Regions from separate parts of the Micromonospora tarapacensis genome, predicted to be linked through region 1. Evidence: riboswitches for the same ligand, from Rfam matches in the RefSeq annotation. Region 1 holds a riboswitch; the other holds the start of a gene.
The links. Region 1 has a riboswitch for thiamine pyrophosphate ahead of KIF24_RS06425 (ECF transporter S component). Riboswitches for the same ligand answer to the same signal wherever they lie in the genome.

Region 1 (3,403 bases):
CGGGCGCAGCTCGTACCAGAGGGTCATGATCGCGGCGGCGACCAGCAGCAGGCCGGCGGCGATCAGGAAGGGGCGCAGGCCATCCTTGACGTAGCGCAGGTAGAGGTCGGTGACGCTGGCCCGGATCACCGCGCCGCCGAGCAGCAGCAGGACCACCGCCTGTGCCTGCCGGTTCACAGCAGCACCGCCCCGACGCCGGCGGCGACCAGCAGGGCCACCGTGAACGTGGTCGGCGCGAACCGGAAGGCGAACCGGCGGCCGAAGACACCGGCCTGCATCGAGACGAGCTTGAGATCGACCATCGGCCCCACCACCAGGAAGACCAGTCGGGACGTGAGGGAGAACTGCGACAGCGAGGCCGCGACGAAGGCGTCCGCCTCCGAGCAGAGCGAGAGCAGCACGGCGAGCAGTGCCAGCGCCAGGATCGACAGCCAGGCGTTGTCGGCGAGGGTCTGCAACCACCGCTCCGGCACCAGCACGTTGATGCTGGCCGCGGCCATCGCACCGAGCACCAGGAAACCACCGGCGTGCGTCACGTCGTGCCGGACCGCGGCCCAGAAGGCGCGGCCCCGGGAGGCGTCGTCCAGCTCCGGCCGGCGGGGCATCCTGATCCACTCGGTGCGCCCGAGCCGCAGCCAGAGCCAGCCCATGACCATGGCGACCACCAGGCTGGCGACGCCGCGGGCGAGGACCATCTCGGGATTGTTCGGGAAGGCGACCGCGGTGGCGGTGAGCACGATCGGGTTGACCGCCGGGGCGGCGAGCAGAAAGGCCAGCGCGGCGGCCGGGGTGACACCCCGCCGGATGAGCGACCCCGCGATGGGCACCGATCCGCATTCGCAGCCGGGCAGCACCACCCCGGCCACGCTCGCGGCCGGCACCGCCAGGGCCGGATGCCGGGGCAGCGCCCGCGCCCAGAACGAGCGGGGCACGAAGACCGCGATCACGGCCGAGAGCAGCACCCCGAAGACCAGGAACGGCACCGCCTGCACCATGATCGAGACGAAGACGGTGGTCCAGGTCTGCAGGCGCGGATCGTCCAGCGCGGCGGCCAGCGGCTCGCGAAAGATGATCAGCAGGATCAGCAGCGCCGCCAGGATCTCCACCGAGCCGATCCGGTCGCCGAGCCACCGCCGGGGCGGCTCGACACCGGCCGGTTCCGGCGCGCGGACCTGGGTGGCGACGCCCGTGCCCGGCGGACGGCCCTCCGGTTCGCCGGTCGACGCGGCCTGGTCAGTGTCTGCGGTCACGCGTCGCCCCTCGGCCCGTCCGGCATCGGCGGCCTGAGATTACCGTCCGACCCGGGCAACGTCGATGGATGTCACAAAATCGGCACCGGTGACCGCACCCCGACCGACACCGCCTGACCGACACCGCCCGGCCGGAGGCGAGCACCGGTCGTGACCTGCGAAGATCACATTGCCCGTTGATCTTCGATGGTGTTAGCGTCGGCGGGACAGACGACACCTCCGACAGGGGAGCGCACAGCGCTGAGAGTGCGGGTCCGCCCGCAGACCCTCGAACCTGATCTGGGTAATGCCAGCGCAGGGAGTTCGGTCCACCTCCAGCCCGCCACTGCCCGGCGCCGCCGGGCCGGGCGTGCGTCTTGCCTGGTTCGACCATGGACTGGGAGCAACCATCGTGAATCACCCCGACACCAACCGCTGGCGCACCGTGGACATCGTCGTGGCCTCGGTCATCGCAGTCGCGTTCGGCGTCATCTTCTGGGCCTGGGGCCTGGTGTGGAGCGCCACCGAGGGCGCTTTCGCCTTCTTCCCGCCGGCGCAGACCCTCATCTACGGCGTCTGGCTGGTGCCGGCCGTGCTCGGCGGCCTGGTCATCCGCAAGCCCGGCGCCGCGCTGTACTGCGAACTGCTGGCGGCGATCATCTCGGCCCTGCTGGGCAGCCAGTGGGGCACCATCGTCCTGTTGCAGGGCCTGATGCAGGGGCTCGGTGCCGAGCTGGCCTTCGCCGCCTTCCGGTACCGCTCGTACCGGCTGCCGGCGGCCCTGCTGGCCGGCGCGCTGACCGGTCTGAGTGCGGCCGTGTTCGACTTCGTCTACTGGAACGCCGGCCGCGACATCGCGACCTACCGGCTCCCCTACGCCCTGCTCACCATCGTCAGCGCCACGGTGATCGCCGGCGCCGGAGCGCATGCCCTCACCCGCGCCCTCACCCGCACCGGCGCCCTAGACCGCTTCCCCGCCGCCCGCGAACGCCCCCTCGTCTGACCTCCCCACGACCAATCCCGTTGATCATGAGGTTGGCGGCAGTTTCGATCTCCAAATCAACCGTCAACCTCATGATCGACAAGAAGGGAGGGTGGCGTGGGTGAGGGGGTGTGGGTGCGGGGGTTCGGGTGGCGGCATGCCGGGCGGCGTGACTGGGCGGTGCGCGGGGTGGACCTGCGGGTGGACCGCGGCGAGCGGGTGCTGCTGCTCGGGCCCTCCGGTGCCGGCAAGAGCACGTTGCTGGCCGCGCTGGCCGGGCTGCTGCCCGAGGACTCCGGGGAGCACGAGGGCACCATCGAGATCGACGGCCGGCCGGCCGGGGAGGCCCGGGACCGGGTCGGCGTCGTCTTCCAGGATCCGCAGACCCAACTCGTCATGGCCCGCAGCGGTGACGACGTGGCGTTCGGGCCGGAGAACCGGGGCGTGGCGGCCGGGCAGATCTGGCACCGGGTGGATGAGGCACTGCACCGGGTCGGCTTCCCGTATCACCGGGACCGGCCCACGTCGGCACTCTCCGGCGGCGAGCAGCAGCGCCTCGCCCTGGCCGGGGTGCTCGCACTCCGCCCCGGCCTGCTGCTGCTCGACGAGCCCACCGCCAACCTCGACCCGGCCGGGGCCGCCCTGGTCCGCGCGGCGCTCGCCCGGGCGGTGACCGCCGACACCACGCTGATCCTGGTCGAACACCGGGTCGCCGAGGCACTGCCCCTGGTCGACCGGGTCGTGGTGCTCGAACCCGGCGGTGGTGTCCGGGCCGACGGCGCGCCGGCGGCGGTCTTCGCCGCCCACGGCGACGCGCTCGCCGCCGAGGGGTCTGGGTGCCCGGCCGGAGATCCCGCCGCGCCGGGCCACCGGCCCGGCGGGCGAGACGCTGCTCACCGCCGAGCGGCTCGGCCAGCCACCCCGGCTGGCCCCCACCGACCTGACCGTACGCGCCGGTGAGGCGCTCGCCGTGCTCGGGCCGAACGGCGCCGGGAAGTCCAGCCTCGCGCTGCTGCTCGGCGGGCTGCTCAGGCCGGGCACCGGGCGACTGGCGGCAAGCCCGGAGCTGGCCGGCGCCGACTCGCGCACTGCCCCGCACCGCTGGCGGGCCCCCGCACTGGCCAACCGGATCGGCTCGGTGTTCCAGAACCCCGAGCACCAGTTCGTCACCGGCACGGTCTTCGACGAACTG
Region 2 (3,403 bases), on a different contig from region 1:
GTGGTGGCCGGTGGCCACCAGCACGTCCGGGCGGCCCGGCAACGGCCCCAGGATCGGGGCGTTGTCCGGCGTGCCCGGACGCAGCCCGGCCAACGTCTCCACCAGGTCGTACTCGGCGAGTTCGGGCAGCAGGTCGACGGCCGCGCGCAGCAGCCGCAGCACCGCCCCGGCGCAGATCCTGAGGTCGGAGCGCTCCTCGACGGTCGCACCGACGACGACCTCGCCGTCGTCCCGTGGGACCAGATAGACGTGCTCGCCCTCGGCGTACCCGCGGATGACGTGCCGGAAGCCGGGCGGGCCCCCGTCGGGGGCGCGTAGCCGCAGCACCTGGCCCTTCACCGGGCGGACCGGCAGCCCGGTGAGGGCGGCGGCGCCGCAGCCGGCGGCGACCACGGTCACGCCGGCCGTCACGTCGGCCAGCCGGCGGACCGGCTCGGTGACCAGGGCGGCCCCGGCCCGCTCGGCCGCCAGCCGCAGGGCCGGCACCAGCCGGCGCGGGTCGACCTGGTGATCGGTTGCGGCGAACGCGCCGCCGCGTACCCGGGGTGCCAGCGCCGGCTCGCGCTCGCGCAGCTGCGAGGGCGCAGCTGCGTGACCGGCAGCCCCAGCCCCCGCTGGTACGCCCACAGCCGGCCCGCCTCGGCCAGGTCGTCCGCGGTCAGCCCGACCATCAACGTGCCGTCGGTCCGGTAGCCGACGTCGGCGCCGGTCGCGTCGGCCAGGTCGGCCGCGAACCCGGGCCAGCGGCGCGCGGATTCGGTGAGCAGCCCGGTCAGTTCCCGCTCACCGAAGTACGCCTCGGCCACCGGAGCCAGCATCCCGGCGGCCACGTGCGAGGCACCCGACCCGGGAGCCGGGTCGTGCACGACGACCCGCAGTCCGCGCTCGGCACAGCGCCAGGCGATCGCCAGCCCCACCGGCCCGGCCCCCACCACCGCGACGTCGGCTGCGGGGCCAGGTCTGCGCGCCATGTCTGCGGTGGTGGACGGGCTCAGCACGACAGTCCCCGGAGCAGGTCGGCGGCGGCGCGGGCCGGGTCGGCTGCGCCGGAGAGGGCGCCGACGACCGCCACCCTGTACGCCCCTACGGCCCGCAGTGCGGGCACGTCCCGCGCCGTCACCCCACCGATGGCGATCACCGGCACGTCGACCGCCTCGGCCACCGCCCGCACGCCGGCCGGGCCGATCGGTGGCGGCAGCCCGTCCTTCGTCGTGGTGGTGTGGCAGGGGCCCACCCCAGGTAGCTCGCGCCGGCGGTGACGGCCGCGCGGGCCGTGGCCGGCTCTCGCGCGGTGGCGCCCAGCACCGCGGTCGCGCCGAGCACCTCCCGGGCGGCCGACACCGGCAGGTCCTCCACACCGACGTGGCCACCCGCCGCGCCGGTCGCCAGCGCGACGTGCAGCCGGTCGTTGACCAGGCAGTTGACGCCGTACGGTGCACACAGCGCGAGCACCCGCCGGGTGAGGTCGTACGTCTGGCGGTCGGTCGCGGTGTCCTCGACCCGAACCTGCACCACCAACTCGGCGCGGGCCACCGGCAGCACGGCGCGCAGCACGGCGAGCGGATCCCGCCCGGGCCGGGTGTCGGTGATCAGATGCAGTCGTCCCAGAGACGGCACGGCAATGCTCCTCCCTGCGCCGGCATTACCCGGATCAGGTTCGACGGTCGGGGGCTCACAGCCCCCCTCTCAGCCCGGTCGACCGGGCTCCCGTGGGTCACTTCGGTGTCACCGTACGGCAGATCCGCCGGGCTGCCAAGGCGCCCTCCCTGCGGCGGGCGGGGCCCCGGTCGGTGGTCGCCCCGGCGCCGTGGCCGGGTGCGAGCCGGGTGCTTTGCGAAGTCCTGACAGGAATGTCACCCACCGTTGCAGAAACGTGACCTATCGAGACCTTGTCATGAACCGATTCAGCGGAATTAATTTGTTCAGCGACTCGACATAATGCCGAAACGGATGGCCTTGGCAAGGTGATCCGGCTCGGCTCCATCCGGGACGGTCCTTCGGCGAGCCGACCCCCGCGACCCACGTCCAGCAAGGACAAAGGAGACCGGAGTGTCCCCACCCCGTCGTGCCCGCATGTCCCTGACCGCCACCTTCCTCTCCCTCGGCCTCGCCGCGACCACCCTCTTCGGAGCCCCCGCCGCGCAGGCCACCACCACCCGGACCGCCCCGGTCGCGCAGGCGGCCCCGGAGGCCGCGGCCGAGCCGTTCTCGGTCCTGGTCTTCTCCAAGACCGCCGGCTTCCGGCACGGTTCGATCCCCACCGGTATCGCCGCCATCCAACAGCTCGGCGTGGAGCAGGGCTTCACCGTCGACGCCACCGAGGACAGCGCTGACTTCACCGACGCCAACCTCGCCAACTACCAGGCGGTCATCTGGCTCTCCACCACCGGTGACGTGCTCAACAACGAGCAGCAGGCGGCGTTCGAGCGCTACATCCAGGCCGGCGGCGGTTACGCCGGCATCCACGCCGCCTCCGACACCGAGTACGACTGGCCCTGGTACGGCGAACTGGTGGGCGCGTACTTCAACAACCACCCCGCCAACCAGCAGGCCACGGTCAAGGTGGAGGATCCTGCCCACCCGTCCACCGCGGAGCTGCCGGAACGCTGGTCCCGGTTCGACGAGTGGTACAACTTCCGGGCCAACCCGCGCGGCGACGTGCACGTGCTGGCCACCCTCGACGAGACCAGCTACTCCCCCGGGTCCGGCGCCATGGGTCACGACCACCCGATTGCCTGGTGCCAGGACCACGACGGCGGCCGGGCCTGGTACACGGGCGGCGGCCACACCAACGAGTCGTTCGCCGAGCCCGAGTTCCTCGCCCACCTGCTCGGCGGCATCCAGACCGCGGCCGGTGTCGTGGGCGCCGACTGCGGCGCCTCGTTGACCGAGAGCTTCGAGAAGGTGACGCTGGACAGCAACACCAGCAACCCGATGGAGCTGGACATCGCCCCCGACGGGCGGGTCTTCTACATCGAGCGCGACGGCCGGGTGCAGATCGTCAAGCCCGACACCGACAGCACGATCACCGCCATCGACCTCGACGTCTTCACCGGCAACGAGGACGGCCTGATCGGCATCCGCCTCGACCCGGACTTCGCCACCAACAACTGGGTGTACCTCTACTACGCACCGAACGACGGGGTGGCGCGCAACGTGCTGTCCCGGTTCACGGTGAGCGGCGACTCGATCGACGCGGCCACCGAGCAGGTCGTGCTCCAGGTCGACACCCAGCGCAACACCTGCTGCCACGCCGGCGGCACGATGACCTTCGACTCGGCCGGCAACCTCTACCTGGCCACCGGCGACAACACCAACCCGTTCTCGTCGGACGCCTACACCCCGATCGACGAGCGTCCCGGCCGCGCCGACTACGACGCGCAGCGCACCTCGGGCAACACCA

Region 2: another riboswitch for thiamine pyrophosphate. It lies ahead of KIF24_RS03540 (thiamine phosphate synthase); the one in region 1 lies ahead of KIF24_RS06425 (ECF transporter S component).

Annotation. Positions count from the first base shown of each region.
Region 1 covers NZ_JAHCDI010000004.1:76,530-79,932, reverse strand. The annotation lists gene KIF24_RS06435 (TIGR03943 family putative permease subunit) at 1-177, opposite strand, end outside; gene KIF24_RS06430 (permease) at 174-1,250, opposite strand; TPP riboswitch at 1,465-1,569, shown strand; gene KIF24_RS06425 (ECF transporter S component) at 1,642-2,232, shown strand; partial or broken gene KIF24_RS06420 (ABC transporter ATP-binding protein) at 2,329-3,403, shown strand, end outside.
Region 2 covers NZ_JAHCDI010000003.1:557,761-561,163, reverse strand. The annotation lists partial or broken gene thiO (glycine oxidase ThiO) at 1-971, opposite strand, end outside; partial or broken gene KIF24_RS03540 (thiamine phosphate synthase) at 992-1,617, opposite strand; TPP riboswitch at 1,612-1,721, opposite strand; gene KIF24_RS03535 (ThuA domain-containing protein) at 2,050-3,403, shown strand, end outside.